DNA from 2 places in the Rahnella sp. PD4 genome. Region 1 is predicted to be linked to the other one. Evidence: predicted binding sites of a transcription regulator. Region 1 holds the regulator's gene; the other holds the start of a gene.
The links. Region 1 encodes LexA, which represses DNA repair genes until DNA is damaged. Its sites were predicted from a motif close to TNCTGTATGTACATACAGNA; they were not measured.
Positions count from the first base shown of each region.

Region 2: a site for LexA is predicted at 2,981-3,000, ahead of sulA (SOS-induced cell division inhibitor SulA). Genes of this name have one in related genera too.

Region 1 is NZ_JBLZQF010000007.1:229,964-239,411, reverse strand. It holds gene pgi (glucose-6-phosphate isomerase) at 1-400, shown strand, start outside; gene psiE (phosphate-starvation-inducible protein PsiE) at 652-1,059, shown strand; gene ubiC (chorismate lyase) at 1,149-1,688, shown strand; gene ubiA (4-hydroxybenzoate octaprenyltransferase) at 1,730-2,596, shown strand; gene plsB (glycerol-3-phosphate 1-O-acyltransferase PlsB) at 2,696-5,179, opposite strand; gene ACOZIO_RS18240 (diacylglycerol kinase) at 5,415-5,783, shown strand; gene lexA (transcriptional repressor LexA) at 5,903-6,511, shown strand; gene dinF (MATE family efflux transporter DinF) at 6,794-8,158, shown strand; gene ACOZIO_RS18225 (CsbD family protein) at 8,348-8,557, shown strand; gene zur (zinc uptake transcriptional repressor Zur) at 8,709-9,218, opposite strand; gene ACOZIO_RS18215 (ROK family transcriptional regulator) at 9,318-9,448, opposite strand, start outside.
Region 2 is NZ_JBLZQF010000002.1:247,340-256,787, reverse strand. It holds gene ACOZIO_RS05940 (AAA family ATPase) at 1-240, opposite strand, end outside; gene matP (macrodomain Ter protein MatP) at 451-912, shown strand; gene ompA (porin OmpA) at 1,020-2,096, opposite strand; gene sulA (SOS-induced cell division inhibitor SulA) at 2,454-2,960, opposite strand; gene ACOZIO_RS05920 (TfoX/Sxy family protein) at 3,177-3,809, shown strand; gene yccS (YccS family putative transporter) at 3,831-5,972, opposite strand; gene ACOZIO_RS05910 (YccF domain-containing protein) at 6,017-6,478, opposite strand; gene helD (DNA helicase IV) at 6,656-8,710, shown strand; gene ACOZIO_RS05900 (methylglyoxal synthase) at 8,776-9,237, opposite strand; gene ACOZIO_RS05895 (DUF2057 family protein) at 9,357-9,448, opposite strand, start outside.

The sequences.
Region 1 (9,448 bases):
CCACGCGAAACTGCTGTCTAACTTCTTCGCCCAGACGGAAGCGCTGGCATTCGGTAAATCTCTGGACGTTGTCGAGAAAGAATTCGCCGATCAGGGCAAAAAACCGGAAGACGTGAAACACGTTGCGCCGTTCAAAGTGTTCGAAGGGAACCGTCCGACCAACTCCATCCTGCTGCGTGAAATCACGCCTTACAGCCTGGGTGCGTTGATCGCGATGTACGAACACAAAATCTTTACTCAGGGCGTGATCCTCAACATCTACACCTTCGACCAATGGGGTGTAGAACTGGGCAAACAGCTGGCAAACCGTATCCTGCCAGAACTGGAAGATGACAAAGACGTGACCGGGCATGACAGTTCGACTAACGGTCTGATCAACCGCTTCAAAAACTGGCGCTAATACCCGTTATCCTTCGCGCTGCCCCGGCGTTGGCTGCCTTCATGAACCCCGGTCACATACTTGTGTATGCTCCCGGGGATTCATTCAGTTGCCGCCTGGATGCAACACGAATGATTTAGGGCATTAAGGTTTTTATACGTCAAAATAAAAGGGTTAGCCTTCACCGGCTGGCCCTTTTTTAATGGCGCTTTTCCTGTGCTGACTCTGTGGTATTCTGCGGGTATTAATAACAAAAGTGGGATGTAGATCACATGGCAGGATCAAAGCGGGCATTAATGATATCCGTCATTATGCAGCGAATTTTGAACATATTCTTATTAGGACTGGCCGCAATCCTGATGATTTTTATCGGGCGTGAAACCTACCACTTAGCAATGGTGCTGTTCGTGAATAACGATCAGTCGTCCTCGTATCTGCTCATCGAGGGGATTGTGATTTACTTCCTCTATTTTGAGTTTATTGCCCTGATAATTAAATATTTTTCATCGGGCTATCATTTCCCTTTACGCTATTTTATTTACATCGGTATCACCGCGATCATCCGTTTGATCATCGTTGATCACAAAAGTCCTTACGACACATTGGTTTACGCCTGCGCCATCCTGGTGCTGGTTGTGACGCTGTTCCTGGCCAATGGCGAACGTCTGCGTCGCGAATAAATGAGGCAATTACTGCCTCGCATTCATACGCTAGAATGTGAGGCAGATAATTCATTGGAGGTATGAACACCTTCATTACGGAGCTATTGATGTCTGATTCCCATTCCACCGAAAAATCCCCGATCCACTGGTTTGACGATCCTTCGCAGGTGCCTGCGGATGTGGCTGACTGGCTGATGGAAATGGGATCCATGACCCGCCGGTTTGAAAAACAGGGTGTGACCGTCACCGTGAAACCGCAAAACGAATGTTTTGTCAGCCGCGAAGAGCTGGGTGAAAGCGAGGCGCAGCAGTTGCCGGAAAGCGCCCGTTACTGGATCCGGGAAATCGTATTGTTTGGTGACGCACAACCGTGGCTGCTGGGGCGCACGGTCATTCCTGAAGAAACACTGACCGGGCCAGATCTGGCACTGGTCGATTTAGGGACTGTGCCGCTGGGCCGCTACCTGTTCAGTGGCAATAATCTGTCCCGTGATTATATCCATCTGGGTCAATTACACAGTGAGCAGGGCGAGTTATGGGCACGCCGTTCCCGCCTGCGCTTGTCTGACAAGCCGCTGTTGTTGACCGAAATTTTCCTACCGGACTCACCGGTTCATCGTCCGCAAAGTCAGGCGGAGCAGGAATGAGTCAGACTAACCAAGCAGGAGAACAAAGAGTGTCAGGAAGTATGACTCAGGGCACATGGCGTGATTACTGCCGCCTGATGCGTATTGATAAGCCGATCGGCTCATTGTTGCTGTTGTGGCCAACGTTATGGGCACTGTGGGTAGCCGGTGGCGGAATGCCCTCTGCGAAGATTTTGCTGGTCTTCGTGCTGGGCGTGTTTTTCATGCGTGCCGCCGGTTGCGTAGTGAATGACTACGCCGATCGCAAATTTGATGGTCATGTAAAACGTACCGCTCAACGGCCATTGCCGAGCGGGGCGATCACTGGCAAGCAGGCGAAAATATTATTCGTCGGACTGGTGCTGGTGTCATTCCTGCTGGTTCTGCTGCTTAACCGCATGACCATTTTACTGTCTCTGGCCGGACTGGCGCTGGCATGGATTTACCCGTTTATGAAGCGCGTCAGTCATCTGCCTCAGGTCGTTTTAGGCGCAGCGTTTGGCTGGGCTATCCCGATGGCTTATGCGGCGGTGAGCGAAAGTGTGCCGCTCAGTTGCTGGTTAATGTTCGTGGCAAATATCTGCTGGACGGTGGCTTACGATACGCAATACGCGATGGTCGATCGTGACGATGATGTGAAGATCGGCGTGAAATCGACAGCGATTTTGTTCGGACGTTTTGACACGCTGATCATCGGCCTGTTGCAACTGGCAACGCTGGTTCTGATGGGCATTGTCGGCCATCTTTCCCAGCTCGGTGCACCGTTTTACTGGTCGCTGCTGCTGGCTGCTGCGCTGTTTGTACATCAGCAGAAGCTGATTGCCAAACGTGAACGTGATGCCTGTTTCCTGGCTTTCCGCCAGAACAATTATGTCGGGCTGGTGCTGTTCCTCGGCATTCTGATGAGCCTGTCAGGGTTCACGTTGTAAATATTCCTGAACTGATTCAACGCCCATAAAAAAACGCCCGGCCTCCGTAAAGAGTCCGGGCGTTTTTATGCAGCCAGCACTGGCTGGCGCTAATGGCGGTTAATGATTGGTATCGCGCACATCCAGCTTCGGCTCCGCCGGAGGGGCAGTCGGTTGCGGCAAATCAGACGGCATACCCGCACTCTCAATGGTCAGCTTGATGTCTGATGTCATCAGATCACTGAGCATGAGATAAATTTCACGTGTTTGTTCCTGAATGGCATCACCGCTGTCACTGATATAGCCTTCAGCGCGAAGTGTACCGACCAGCGTCGAGAAAACGGCTTTATCGAAGAATTCAGGGGCATTGATACCGTGCAGTACGGACAAACGCTGCGCCATAATCCGGCTCTCTTTTTCCAGCGCACCACGGTTGATACTTGGGTTATTGGTGAGCAGGGAGAAGGTGATCGCGTAGCGTTGCAGCGTTTCACGTACACCGGCCGCCAGCAGTTGCAGGGTACGGATCCGCGCCGGATTAAGGGTCAGTTCATCATCTTCAAGATGAATGATTTGCTGACGTGCCAGTTCCAGCGTCAAAACATCCAGTACCTGTGGCAGCTCAGACGTCTCGAAATGCATAAACAATTCGGCTTTGAGCATCGGATAAATCAGTTCGACCTGACGCAGTAATTCCGCGCGGCTGACCTGACGGTGATGCATCACAATGCTTGAAATCAGCGACGGCAACACCAGCATATGATGGATGTTGTTGCGGTAGTATGTCATCAGAACGGCCTGTTCGCGCGGCAGTACGATGATGTCGCCAATGTTGTCTTTCTCAACCTGGAACTTGTTCATGTTCAGCGCGTGATCGAGCAACTGATCGGCAGTCAGATCCGGCACCGTTGAATCCGCGTTGTAAGGTACGTTACGCAGTAATTGCAGGTAGCAGTCTATTTGCTCGGTCAGCTGTTCGCGGGTCAGTGAACGCTGGCGTGAGGCCAGCAGTGCGGTACAACACAAGTTCATGGCATTGGCAGCCGCTGAATTGTTGATACGCACCATGATCTGTTCTGCTAAGTCCTGTACCGTTGGCGTCAGCCAGCTAGGACGTTGTGCTTCGATCGGGTCGATGGCTTCACGCCAGGTCGGCACATTCTGGTTCAGGTAAGTGGTCAGATGCAGCGGTTCACCAAAGTTCACATAACCCTGGCCGAGATTGCGCAGCTTGCGCAAGCCGTTAAGCATTTGCGTCAGGCTTTCTTTCTCTTTAGTCGCACCGCGCAATTCTTTGGCATAGGTGCCCACTTCCATGACGTGCTCATAACCGATGTAAATTGGCACCAGCGTGATCGGGCGTGAACCACCGCGCAACATGGCCTGAATAGTCATGGCCAGCGTACCGGTTTTCGGCTCCAGCAGGCGTCCGGTTCGCGAACGCCCCCCTTCCACAAAGTATTCCACCGAATAACCACGGCTGAATAGTTCGCCCAGATATTCACGGAACACCGTTGAATAGAGCTTGTTGCCTTTGAAGGTTCGACGGATAAAGAACGCGCCCAGACGGCGGAAAATCGGGCCTGCTGGCCAGAAATTCAGGTTGATGCCAGCGGCAATATGCGGCGGTACCAGCCCCTGATGATAGAGCACGTAAGACAGAAGCAGATAGTCCATGTGGCTGCGGTGGCAGGGCACATACACAATTTCCTGACCGTCCAGCGCCAGCTGGCGTACACGCTCAGCATTATTAACATTGATGCCTTTGTACAAACGGTTCCACGTCCAGCTCAGTACGCGATCAGAGAGGCGCACGGCTTCATAAGAGAAGTCAGCGGCAATCTCTTCCATCAGGGCGATGGCATTTTGCTGAGCTTTTTCGTGGGAAATTTTCTTGCTGCGGGCTTCGTCTTCAATCGCTTTTTCAATGGCTTTTGAGGACAGCAATTTGTTGAACAAGTCCTGACGTGCCGGAAGACGTGGGCCAACGGCGGCCAGACGTTGACGGGAGAAGTGCATCCGCGCCACACGTGCCAGCTTTTGAGCAATGGTTTTATCTGTGCCGTGTTCCGTCGCCATATAACGCAGGGAAACGGTATTGGAGAAGCGGACAAAACTGTCCCGCCCCAGCCAAAGCACAGCGAAGAATTTCTGGATGCCATTCAGTACGCGCAGATGTGGCGTGTCATCCTGACCTTCACGGCCCGGTGCCCGACCAAACATCACCGACACCGGCAACATCTGAATGTCTAAATCCGGGTTATTGCGGTGCAAATCAAGGTAGTCGTGGAACAGCTTTACGGATTCCTGCTTCGGCGTGTAATAAGAGAATACGCGCGGACCTTCAGCAATAAAGACATGGCTTGGCAGCAGGGTTCCGTCAATTTCCAGCGGAATAAGGGGATCAGGCAGATTCTGTGCCAGACATTGCGCACGCAACGTCAGCAAATCGGCTTTGGAATTATAGGGCAATACATACAAAATCGGCCGCGTCGGGTCTAAATGCAACTCGGTAACCGGATCTGAAGGTATGACCTTGCTCTTTACCAGCAATGAGAGCGGTAAATTCAATAATGTGTAATAAAGTCTACGCCAACCTGACATAAAAACGTGAAGCCTCTTGTTAGCCATTTCGCCGCAAGGATACCAGAAAGCTCAGATGAGATCTGTGGTGATGCAATACCCTTCTTATTTCAAGCCGCAGGGGTGTTGGCTTAAGACGTTCACCCGAATCACTTACTCATGTAAGCTCATCAGGATTCACTTCTTTACCGCCTTTCTGCACCCCGACTATTTGGGGTATAAAGTGCGGCAAATTCTCTAAGGATCAGTAAAAGAAATGGCTAACCAAGTCACTGGATTTACCCGAATTTATAAAGCAGCTGGCTATTCCTGGAAAGGGCTGAAAGCGGCATGGCAAAATGAAGCGGCCTTTCGCCAGGAAGCCAGCGTCGCTATTCCGTTAATTTTGTTATCTTTTTGGTTTGATGTCAGCCCCGTAGAACGCATTCTGCTGGTGGGATCCGTTGTTTTGGTCTGTGTCACTGAACTGCTCAACAGCGCGGTAGAATGCGCGATAGACCGTATCGGATCTGAGTTTCACGTACTTTCAGGTCGTGCAAAAGATATCGGCTCGGCTGCCGTACTTCTGACCATCATATTGGCGTTTTTTGTCTGGGTCAGCATCTTTTGGCCACGATGGTTCTGATTTGGAATCTGCATTCCAGGAATCAACGTTATGCCCTGTTTTTATTCAATCTTAGGTTTTCATTGATCGTTTAGCTGTATATACTCACAGCAAGACTGTATAAACAACCAGGGGGCGGAATGAAAGCTTTAACGACCAGACAACAAGAGGTCTACGACCTTATTCGCGATCATATCTCCACCACCGGTATGCCACCCACCCGCGCAGAGATTGCATCACGTCTGGGGTTCCGTTCCCCCAATGCGGCGGAAGAGCATCTCAAAGCGCTGGCGCGTAAGGGTGTTATTGAGATTGTTTCCGGCGCATCACGTGGCATTCGTTTGCTGATGGAAGAAGAAGAGGGTTTACCGCTGATCGGCCGGGTTGCTGCCGGTGAGCCGTTGCTGGCCCAGCAACATATTGAAGGACACTATCAGGTCGATCCGGCCATGTTTAAGCCGAGTGCCGATTTCCTGCTGCGTGTCAGCGGTATGTCGATGCGTGATATCGGTATTCTTGATGGCGATCTGCTGGCTGTACATAAAACGCAAGACGTGCGTAATGGACAGGTTGTTGTGGCCCGTATAGACGATGAAGTCACCGTGAAACGTCTGAAAAAACAGGGCAGTGTGGTGCAGTTATTGCCTGAAAACAGCGATTTCCAGCCGATCGTAGTTGATTTACGTGAGCAGAATTTCAGCATTGAAGGGCTAGCCGTAGGCGTCATCCGCAACGGTGACTGGATCTGACCTTCGTATTTCGGGCTGCAGATGCGTTGGCTGCGTGCGTTCACCCGAATCACTGACTCCTGTCAGCTCATCGGGATTTTTTTACTTGCCGCCTTCCTGCAACTCGAATGACTCGGTCAGATATTACTGGGTCAAATTCTTGATCCCAATGGTCATATTGTTGATTTGCGGGTTCGTTAGCCGCCTCTGACATACCGCTAAGCTTTAACGTTTCATCTCGTCGCCCCTTCCGGGGCGATGTCACTTACAGGCATAACCTGAACCTCCGGCATGAGATTCTCTATGCAACATCATTCCCTGCGACAAACACTCAAAAACACCTTTTTAAGCCCCCCCGATAAGGCGCTCTGGAGGCTGGCATTGCCGATGATTTTTTCAAATATCACGGTGCCTCTTCTCGGGCTTGTGGATACGGCGGTGATCGGTCATCTCGACAGCCCGGATTATCTCGGCGGAGTGGCTGTGGGTTCGATGATCACGACTTTCCTCTTTATGCTCTTACTTTTTTTACGGATGAGTACCACCGGCATGACCGCTCAGGCGCTGGGCGCGAATGATAACCGGTTGCTGGCGCGCGCTTTCGTACAACCCTTTCTGCTGGCCGTATTGTCTGGTCTCACCATAGTGTTGTTCCGGCACCCCCTGATGGAACAGGCGTTTCATATCGTCGGGGGCAGCCAACCGGTGCTTGAACAGGCGAGGCTGTTTATCGAAATTCGCTGGTTCAGTGCCCCGGCTTCACTGGCGAATCTGGTGATCCTTGGCTGGCTGTTGGGCATTCAGTATGTTCGCGGGCCGGTGATTTTGCTGATTGCCGGGAATCTGCTGAATATCATTCTGGATCTGTGGCTGGTGATGGGGCTGGGCTGGAATGTGCGTGGTGCTGCCATGGCGACGGCAAGTTCCGAGTATTTCACGCTATTTATCGGGCTGTACTTTGTCTGGCGGGTAATGAAGCAACGGGGTATAACCGGCGCACAAATCACCTCGGCCTGGCGTGGTAACCTGCGCCGTCTGCTGGGGCTTAACCGCGACATTATGTTGCGTTCACTTCTGCTTCAGCTTTGCTTTGCCTCACTGACCGTTCTCGGCGCACGGCTTGGCAGCCACATCGTGGCGGTGAATGCGGTGCTGATGAACCTGCTGACCTTCACCGCTTTTGCGCTGGACGGTTTTGCCTATGCTATCGAAGCGCATTCCGGTGAAGCATTCGGTGCCCGGAATCGCCAGAAATTGCTGGATGTCTGGCATGCCGCGTGCCGTCAGGCCGGGCTGGTTGCCCTGATTTTTGCCCTGATTTATGCGCTTGCAGGCGGGGCGATCATTGATGCGCTGACGTCATTACCTGAGTTACGCGAACTGGCGGACCATTATCTGGGCTGGCAAATCATCCTGCCGCTGGTAGCTGTCTGGTGTTATTTACTGGATGGCATGTTTATCGGTGCCACGCGCGGGCGGGATATGCGTAACAGTATGGTCGTGGCGGCGATAGGATACGGGCTGACGCTTTCCAGCTTACCGCTGTTGGGCAACCATGCCTTGTGGCTGGCATTGACGGTTTTCCTGGGGATGCGGGGATTATCCCTTGGCTGGATTTGGCGCCGTTACTGGCGGCACGACACCTGGTTTTCGCTTCATGCGGACTGATTTGTATGCTTTTCAAAGGAATAAACCCCGTCCTGGCGTTATTTCCTGCTTTGGATTAATCCTAATAACGGGTTTTATCTCTGTTTCAGGAGGATTAATCGAGATTCTCTACTAACCTTTGAAGTGTTAAGGACGAACTGCAAGCCAGAAATGCAGTTCACAAAACCCAAGGTAACAGGAGATATTATTATGAATAAGGATCAAGCCGACGGTAACTGGAAACAGTTCAAAGGGAAAGTGAAAGAACAATGGGGTAAATTGACTGATGATGACCTGACAGTGGTTGAAGGTAAACGTGATCAGTTAGTGGGTAAAATTCAGGAGCGCTATGGCTATCAGAAAGATCAGGCCGAGAAAGAGCTCAATGAATGGGAAACCAAAAATAAATATCACTGGTAACATGCGACTCCCCCTCGCATATCAGTGACGTATCCTGAAAAATGCTGCTCCTACCCGGAACAATTCAGGATACGGGTACACGGAAGTACCCAACCTTTGCATTTCATCTTCCCGCAGTCTTTCAGTTCCTCTGCTGTAACACCTTCATCTCTCAGCGTTTTTTCACCACTATACTGTGGTCGTGATCACACCGGTCATGGCTGTCACAGGTTTCCACTACTTTACATTCTGCACATAATCCATGCGCTTCCACCACAGAATGGCGAAGATCAAAGCCGGATTCCATTGCCAGTTTTGCCAGGCGTTCTTCGATGCCATCGGTGGTTTTTTCGGTGACCAGCCCACAGCGGTCACAGATAAACAGCGCAGAAGTATGGCTTGGCTCTTCAAAATGATGGCAGAGAACATAACTATTTGCAGATTCAACGCGGTGAATAAACCCCTGTTCCAGCAGAAAATCCAGCGCCCGGTAAACCGTTGGCGGTTTCGCCTGAGGTTCGCTCACACGCAACAGATCCAGCAAATCATAGGCGCTGATCGCACCGGGTTGTTGCGTCATCAGACGCAGTACTTCCAGCCGCTGCGGGGTCAGGCGAACATTGCGCTGCTGGCAAAGCTCTTCAGCTTGTGAAAGTAATTTTTCCGGGTTATTCAGGGTCATGGCAACGGTCTCTGAGCGCAGATTGGAATAAAGAGGCCACATCATGCGACCCGTGATGATTTTACCATGCTTGCACCAAAACGACGAATTATGCGCCATTCAACCTGCCATCGCATCCAGCGCCTTTTCCACATACAGATATCCGATACCCATAATCTGCTGCTCCCGGCTCAGTATTCCCGGTGCAATATGCGTAGCCTGAATTTTGACGTGATCGATACGATCAAAGG
Region 2 (9,448 bases), on a different contig from region 1:
AGGCATTAAGTCGCTGACTACCTGCGCAATACGTGACAAGTATTCGCGATTTTCCTGCGCCTTGAGCGTCATAAAACGCGGGCGTGAGCGGGGGTGACAAAACAGTGTTAAACCATTTTCCAGCCGAGGCTGAGTTCCTGCGAAATCTACAGGGGCTAACTGGGCAGCCGTTGCAAAGATTGCCTCGTAAGGCGCGGAGTCGGGCAGTAAAAGCTGCCAGTCAAGTCGGTTATTGGTCAATGTGTTAGCTGTTTTCTATAAAAAGGGAAAGTGCGATTATACAAGAATAAATCCGGCTGCATACAATGAGAGTCGTAGCGGAATTGGTCTTAGTGCACATTGCTGTACGGGTGGGCAAAAAACAATCAAAATAAGCGTCTTTATTTGGGGTGAAAATTGAATTAAAGCTGTTATGCTTAGTAAAGTTACGTGGTCACCGAAGAGTTCACGATGAAATATCAGCAACTGGAAAATCTCGAAAGCGGTTGGAAATGGAAGTACCTGGTGAAAAAACACCGCGAAGGTGAGCGGATCACCCGCCATTTGGAAAACAGCGCTGCCCAGGAATCCGTGAATCAACTTCTCAGCCTGGAAAACGAGCCGGTCAAAGTATCCGACTGGATTGTGAATAATATGCACCCGGCTTTGGAAAACCGTCTTAAGCAAACTATCCGTGCCCGCCGTAAGCGGCATTTCAATGCCGAGCATCAGCACACGCGTAAAAAATCCATCGATTTAGAATTTCTCGTCTGGCAGCGTTTAGCGGGACTCGCGCAACGCCGTGGTGCAACACTTTCTGACACTATCATTCAGCTTCTTGAAGATGCTGAGCGTAAAGAGAAATATGCGAATCAGATGTCTTCACTGAAAGAAGATTTAGAACAAATCCTTGGCAAGAAAGATTTCGGATAAATTTGGTTTCGTGCCTCAGTGAGTCATCTGTTTTGCCTGACTGAAGACATAAAAAAACCCCGCCAAAGCGGGGTTTTCAGTATCTGTAGTAAAGCTAAAGAGTGTTATTAAGCCTGTGGCTGAGTAACAGTATCTTTGTAGCCTTTAACTTCGATTTCTACACGACGGTCTGGTGCCAGGCAGTCGATCAGAGCAGCACGGCCTTTAACGGTGTCACAGGTAGAACCAGTAACCGGGTTAGATTTACCCTGGCCTTGTGCAGAGATCTTGTTAGCAGGGATACCTTTAGATACCAGGTAATCTACTACGCTCTGAGCACGTTGCTCAGACAGTTTCTGGTTGTATTGTTCTGAACCGATACGGTCGGTGTAACCCAGAACGATAACAGAACCGTCTTTAGGATCGATGGAGCTCAACTGGCTGTACAGCTGATCCAGAGCCTGTTGGCCTTCTGGTTTCAGAGTCGCTTTGTTGAAGTTGAAGAGAACGTCAGATTTCAGAGTGAATTTCTTAGTCTCTACAACTGGAGCCGGAGCTGGTGCTGGAGCAACAACTGGAGCAGCTGCTTCATCTTGACCGAAACGGTAAGAAACACCAACAGACAGCATTGCGTTATCAGGACGTGCACCAACGGTAGCCGCGTCACCAATGTTGTTAACCCACTGGTAATCCAGACGGGTAGCCCAGTTTTTGGTTACTGCGTATTCAAGGCCTACGGCTGCCAATGGAGAAACACCTGTGTCATGATCACTTACGCGACCATTAGCACCGTTGTTGAAGTTACCATTAGCGTCTGCACGCCAAACCATACCACCCAGACGGGTGTACAGGTCCAGATCGTCAGTCAGCGGGTAGCTCAGTTTAGCAGCCAGCTGAACGCCTTGTGCTTTGAACGCGCCGTTATTTACGCTGCCTTTGTAAGGCATACGGCCAAGCCAGTCATATCCCATTTCAAAGCCCAGGTATTGGTTTGCTTGGTAACCCAAGAACGCACCTGCACCCAGTTGGCTATCGTGGGTAGGGCCGTTGCCGATACCGTTGTAAGCATTTGCGAAACCAGTGTCATGGTATTGGGACCAGCCCAATTTACCACCGGTATACCAGGTGTTATCTTTAGGGGCGGCTTGCGCTACGGTAGCGAAACCTGCCAGTGCCACTGCTAATGCGATAGCTGTCTTTTTCATTTTGCGCCTCGTTATCATCCAAATAGGCAATTGAGCTTTAAGCTTTTTAAGCCCTTGGTTAAAATCCTTACGCCAAGATTATTGCTTCATTTCAGAACTTGCCACTTTACGTTGGCATTATCGAGCAACCTTGGCGTTGTAAAGTCTACAACGTGGCGCGAAACTTACAAGCTTGATGTGTTAACACCGTGGAAAAAAAGGGAAAAACGGACATATTTCTTAACGGCTTTGGCAATTTACTGACAAATTCTGGCAATTATCTGCATTCTGGAAGCCCGTTTTTACTGGCTTGCCGCCATTATTCAGCACAAATCACTAAGTTCCGCATTATTTTCATAGGAAGATTCCTATTTTGAACTAATGGTATACGGAAGAGTGAATTTTTACTGTCGAATGATGTCCACAAGGTGAATTCTGCTCATTTGTGGGTTTCATTATGAAGCCATAAGCCCCTCCCTGACGGGCTGCAATTTGCAACCTTTCCCTCTCAGCATCATTCAAATCCGGAAGCCATCCCAACACGACACTGTAGTTTCCCGTCTGCAATGCTTTCTCCATCGCATCTACCGTCGACATTGCCGTAATTTGATTGACTTGCACCATTTTATCCACCGGCAGGCCAGACTGCGTTAACCAATGGCGGCTCAGTTTTTGCTGAGGTGTGAGCCATAACAACCAGCGGGACTGCATACCTAAGTGTTGCAGTAAGGGCAGCAGTAACTGTGCAAAAGCTGGTTGGCTCGCACTATAGACGAACTCAGTGATCAGACCATTATTCAGAGATGCAGACGTATTTACCTGTGACAGAGTGACGGGCAAAGCAAGCTGACTAAAATGATGATTTGTACGGTGTTGAGTTCGCATAAGGATGTATCCCAGTGAGTTACTGTATGCATGTACAGTACTCTGGCGGTGAGCAAAGATCAACCCAATTTTTCCAAGATATCTCGCAAATTTTGAAGGCAACGGGCTGTAACGACATTTTATGTTTGTTGCGGTACATAAGATTGCGTATTTTGCTTTTAGCTGTTTTGGTAACTCAAAATGGAAGCAAGGAATTAACGTGAAAAGGATAACGCAATGATAAACAAATCAAAAAAAAGAGTGATTGAGTGTCTGGAAATTTTTGCCCCGTTGGGCAATATTCGTTCCCGCACCCAGTTTGGAGGGATGAGCTTGTCCGCTGACCGCGTCATGTTCGCCCTTGTCTCTGATGGTGAACTCTATCTGCGAGCGACCGGCGAAACTGAAGTGCATTTTTGCCGCAAGAAGATGGAGAGGCTGATCTACCGCAAGCGGGGCATGGATGTGCAGCTGCGTTATTTCAAAGTGAATGCCCGGCAATGGAGTGACCCTCAGGCGCTATGCGAGCTGGGCAGATTATCGTTGCAAGGCATGCTGCGGGATATCGAGTTGAAAAAAAACAGCGAAGCCGCCCGCCTGAAAGATTTACCCAATCTCTCGCTGGCGCTGGAAAGGATGCTCTGGCAAGTCGGCATTGAAAACTCGGGGGATTTACGGTTACAGGGGGCCTGCCATACCTATCTCAAACTGTGTGCCATTAAAAAAAAGAATCTCGGGATTAACTTACTGATGGCATTGGAAGGGGCAATTTTGGGCTTTCATGAAGCCGCCTTGCCGATGGCATCCAGGGAGTTATTAACTCACTGGTTTAACCATCACCAAGAGCAGCTATCAAGGGCGATTCACTAAATTTGCTTACGTTGTCTGCAGCTAGAGCTGATTCTGTACCGGCAGGATTTTAGTATTAAGACTGGTGAGTTCAGGCAAATGAGCCACCAGTAATCCAATTTGCTGAAGCACGAGTTGCTCTTTACTGTCGATATCAGTGGTTCGTAACTGAATACGTGCAGTCAGTTGTCCGAGCGCATTTTGAATGCGTTCTGCTTCAGAAGGCAGATGATGCAAGGCTCCGTCAACACAGCATACTGCATCATCCAGCAACCTCAGGGTTTCCGCATCATTGAGTTTCTCGCGATGGGCCCCTAGCGCTGAAATGTAACTTAGCATCGTATGATTAAGACATAACAGGCGAAACGCCGCTTCGAGGGTCGCCGGATCGTTATTCCTCTCAGAACTCATATTCGAGACAACAGATGCCAGTTCGGCATCGCAATTATGCGCATCACGACGAGCCAGACGGTAGTCGAGACTGTTGTCTTTCCCCTGATGGTATTGCACCAGAATGGCATCAAGGTAACGGCAGTTAGCATCGAACGTTTTGCTGACCACCTTATCCAGTTGTCTGAATTTCCAGTCGGGCCATATAAAGGTCACTGCCGCCCAGGCGATACCGCAACCAATCAATGTATCGATAATTCGCGGGATAGCGATTTCAAATCCTTCGCCCAGCAAATTAAAGCATAACAACACCAAAAGGGTGATGAACATCGTGGCCTGCGCGTACTGCACTGTGCGGAACGCAAAGAACAATAATCCGCTGATGACGATCAGAATCATTTGCCCGTCAACGGAGGGAACGAAATAGAGGATAGGGATCCCGAGTGCAATGCCGGCCAGCGTGCCGATTATTCTCAGCGCTAATCTCCGGCGGGTCGCACTGTAGTTTGGCTGACAGACAAAAAGGCTGGTGAGCAAAATCCAATAGCCGTGATTTAAGCCGCTGACCTGAATGAAAACATATCCCACAAAGAGCACCACAGACATACGGATTGCATGGCGGAATAACACTGACTGCGGTGTGAAATGGCGGGAAATGCGTAGCCAGATATCGTCAAGGCCCGTCAGACGGTCTTCCGCAAACGGGCTTTTACCGGTCTGGTTTTCAGGCAGAGACTGCTCCGATTCGATATTTGCCAGTTGCGCGTCAATTGCATGCAGATTACGTAAAAGATGGCGCAGCGCCTGCAACGTCTCACGGTGTTCGTTGTGAGACTCCAGACGTTTGAGTGCTTCTTCCAGCCGTGAAAACGCCCGTTCAAACTGGCTGTTATGGATATATTGCTGGCGATAAAGAATACATTGCGACAGTTGTAAACAGGCCCGTGCCTGCATGCTCATCAGGCGCTGAAAGCGGAACAGAATATCACTGTGATGGAATTGTTCACTGAGCTTGAGGTATTGCACGTGAGACGAACTGGCACGCTCATGAATATCCTGAACCACGAAATAATAATGTAATGTCCGGCGCGTTCCTTTCTGCCCGCGATCACCCTTCAGCCGGGTCTGTAGCGTATTTTTCGTTTGATTTAGTGTGGAGACCAGCTGACCGTTGGCCATAGCCAGCTCAACAAGTTGCTGGTTGTTATCTTCCTGATCGGGATCAAACAGAGTGGCTTTGGCTTCAAGATAAGCCGCCAGTTGCGTGAAACAACGCGAAATCTGATCCTGTAACGGGCGGATGGGGAAAATAATATGGCCAGCCAGCGTCAGCAGGTTATACCAGATGGCACCTGCAAGCAGGATCAGCGGTTGCTGATACCAAATATGATACATGCTGGTACCGAGCATCGTATAAATGGCGATCAGTAACGCGCCGAAGGCAATGGTGGCATACCGCTGACCCAGTGCGCCCAGCAGGATGAATCCACAGGTTGAAATCATCAACCCTGGTGCAAAAAGCCATGGATAAGGGAAAAGTAATTCTATTGATGCTGAGGCAATGAAAAAACAGATAAGGGTAATCAGCAAATTGCGCAGACGGCCGGCGAGACGATCATCAAGGTCGGCAAGAGCCGCTGCAACCACGCCGAGTGTCAGGGGAATTGTCAGCGTGATCTGACCCAACCACCACGGCAATGCTGCAGCGCCAGTCAACGCAATGAAAATCCTGATGTGATAAAGAACATTGCTGTTATAGGCATAACGCCGTAAACCCGGTGCAATAGAAAGCACGAAAAAACCCCACCTTAAAATTCAAAAATGATGAAACATCACAATCAGCGGATGCGTCCGTTTTCTCTCAGACGGCTTGCATTCGCTTCACGAACCTGTTTTGCCAGTTCGACGGAAACGACCCGGCGTCCTACCGGCCAGAGTGCAATGGCAGCGATTTTAAAGTTTGCAATGCCCACCGGAATACCAATTATGCTGATACATTGCGCAATACCGACAACGATATGCGACACGCATAACCACCAGCCGAAAAATATAAACCAGAAGATATTCAACAGGGTACCCCCGCCGGACAGCAACACGTTACGTTTTTCCGGATACAGTTCATCGACATGCACGGCTTCATTGCCAAAGGGCAGCAATGAAAGACGGGTGATTTCCCAGCAAGATCGGGTCAGTGGCAGGGTAAAAATCAGCACAATACTGACCAGCGTAGCAAGCAGCCATGAAAGCGTGGTGAAAAAACCACCTAAAAAAAAGTTAAGAATATTGAGCACAGTACGCATGGCAACTCTTCCCGCAGAAATTAAAAAACTGATAAATTTCATGTTCACTTAATGTAAACACACCTCTTATTCTACTCTGTTTTGCAGTGTGGATCGCCTGCGCTTATCAAAGGTAAACTCTTAAATGCGCTTGCATGTAAGATATCAGGAATTAAAGAGAGAACACGGTGTGATGATATGGAATTGAAATCGACCTCATTCGGGAAACATCTGGCGCAGCATCCTTATAACCGGGTGCGACTGCTTAATGCAGGCGTGGAAGTCAGCGGCGATAAGCATCATTACCTGATCCCTTTTAACCAGCTTATCCGCATCCGTTGCAAACGCGGCATCGTCTGGGGAGAGCTCGAATTTGAATTACCGGAGCAGAAAGTGGTCCGGTTACACGGCACTGAATGGCAGGAAACACAGCGGTTTTATCATTACCTTCTCAATATATGGCAAACCTGGAGCCTTGAGATGAGCGAGGTCAGCGCCGGGGTATTGCACGAGCAGGTTAAAAAAATTACGCAGATTGAACAGCAAGACAAATGGTTCAAACGTGTTGACCTGGCTGATGTGCAAAAAGACATTGCTGAAGCATTTTCTGCCATTCCGGTGCCTGTTGAACGTCTTACTGAATTTGATAACTGTCGGGAAGACTATCAGATCTGTCTGCGCTGGCTTGAGCAGGGTAAACGCAGTGTCGACCAGCGTAATCTGGCATGGACGGACAGAGTGATTGCTGATAACCGTGACTTTTTTGATACCGTTGAAGTGTCGCCGCTCAATGACAGCCAGTGCCGCGCAGTGGTGAACGGTGAAGATGCGGTGCTGGTACTGGCCGGGGCGGGCAGTGGTAAAACGTCGGTGCTGGTAGCGCGTGCTGGCTGGTTGTTGCGCCGTCAGGAAGCGCAGCCTGAACAAATTTTATTGTTGGCTTTCGGTCGTCAGGCGGCGGATGAAATGAACGGGCGTATTAAAGAGCGTCTGCATACTGAAGGCATCAAGGCGAAGACGTTCCATGCGCTTGCTTTGCAGATTATCCAGGAAGGAAGTAAGAAAACGCCCAAAATCAGTAAACTTGAAACCGACCCGAAAGCCCGGCGTAGCTTACTGATTAAGACATGGCAACAGCAGTGCGCAGAGAAAAAAGTGCAGGCCAGCGGCTGGCGGCAATGGATGACCGATGAACTGCAGTGGACGGTTCCTGACGGTGATTACTGGAAAAATAAATCTCTGGCGGAGCGTCTCGCAAGTCGCCTTGAGCGCTGGCTGAGCCTGATGCGTATGCACGGTGGCAGTCAGGCTGAAATGATCGAAAGCGCACCAGAGGAAGTCAAAGACCTGTTCACCAGGCGCATTCGCCTGATGGCGCCGCTGATGAAAGCCTGGAAAACCGCGCTGAAAGAAGAGGGCGCAGTGGATTTTTCGGGGCTTATCCATCAGGCGGTCAATATTCTGGATAAAGGGCGTTTTGTCAGTCCGTGGAAGCATATTCTGGTTGATGAATTCCAGGACATATCTCCTCAACGTGCTCTGCTGCTCTCTGCCTTGCGTAAACTTAACAAGCGTACCAGTTTGTTTGCCGTGGGGGACGACTGGCAGGCGATTTACCGTTTCAGCGGTGCTGAACTGACGCTGACCACGGCGTTTGCGGACAATTTTGGTGAAGGAGCGCAATGTGCGCTGGACAGCACTTACCGGTTCAATGATCGCATCGGTGAAATCGCCAATAAGTTTGTGCAGCAAAACCCTAATCAGCTGAAGAAGCCGCTGAACAGTCTGACCAAAGGCAACAAGAAGAATGTCGTGATCCTGCCTGAGGACCAGATGGAGAAATTGCTGGATAAACTCAGCGGTTATGTCACCGCCGATGAACAGATTCTGGTGCTGGCGCGTTATCATCATCTTCGCCCGCAAATTCTGGAGAAAGCCGCGACCCGCTGGCCAAAGCTTAATCTTGATTTTATGACGATTCACGCCAGTAAAGGACAACAGGCTGAATACGTCATTATCGTCGGATTGCACGAAGGCAATGACGGTTTCCCCGCGCCCGCACGAGAATCTTTACTGGAAGAGGTATTATTGCCTGAACCTGAAAATTTCCCGGATGCAGAGGAGCGGCGTTTATTGTATGTGGCGATGACGCGTGCTAAGCATCAGGTCTGGTTACTGCAGGATAAAGAACGTCCTTCTGTTTTTGTCGAACAGCTCGAAGATATCGGCGTGCCGGTCCAGCGAAAACCGTAATTCATATACAGAAAAACCCGGCCATTGCCGGGTTTTTTAACGGAAAAAATCAGCCATTTGAAGCGTTATTCTTTCAGGCGTGACCACAGATAACGCTGATAATCTGGAATAGTGATATCGACTTCAGACCGGAACAGCGGGGACTGGATCAGGAAGTCAGCCGTGGACAGATTGGTTGCCACCGGAATATTCCACACGGTCGCCAGGCGCAGCAGGGCTTTCACATCCGGATCATGCGGAACAGCATTGAGTGGATCCCAGAGGAAAATCAGCATATCAATTTTGCCTTCGGCAATCAGCGCACCTACTTGTTGATCGCCGCCCATCGGGCCGCTCAGCATGCTTTTGACATCAATCCCCGTATTACGCTGAACCAGATTGCCGGTCGTGCCGGTGGCATAGAGAATATGCTGCGAAAGTTCCGCAACGTTTTTATCAACCCATTTCAGCAGGGTGCTTTTGCAGTGGTCATGCGCCACCAGAGCAATATGTTTTTGTTTTGCAATCGTGCGGGTTGTGTATTCCATCTAATTCCCTTCAACGCGAAAGTAAAAGTGGATCACAGAATACTGAAACTGCGTTTTACTGCATAGCTCAGGCGGGATAATTCGGCGTGAAGAAGAGGGAATGCGTGATGCAGATTACGTTATGACGCCCGTTCCTGATTATCCGGTAGTCTTAACCAGAATAACAACCGCTCAAAGCCTGCATTCGCGGCCAGACGTGTCCACAACGGAT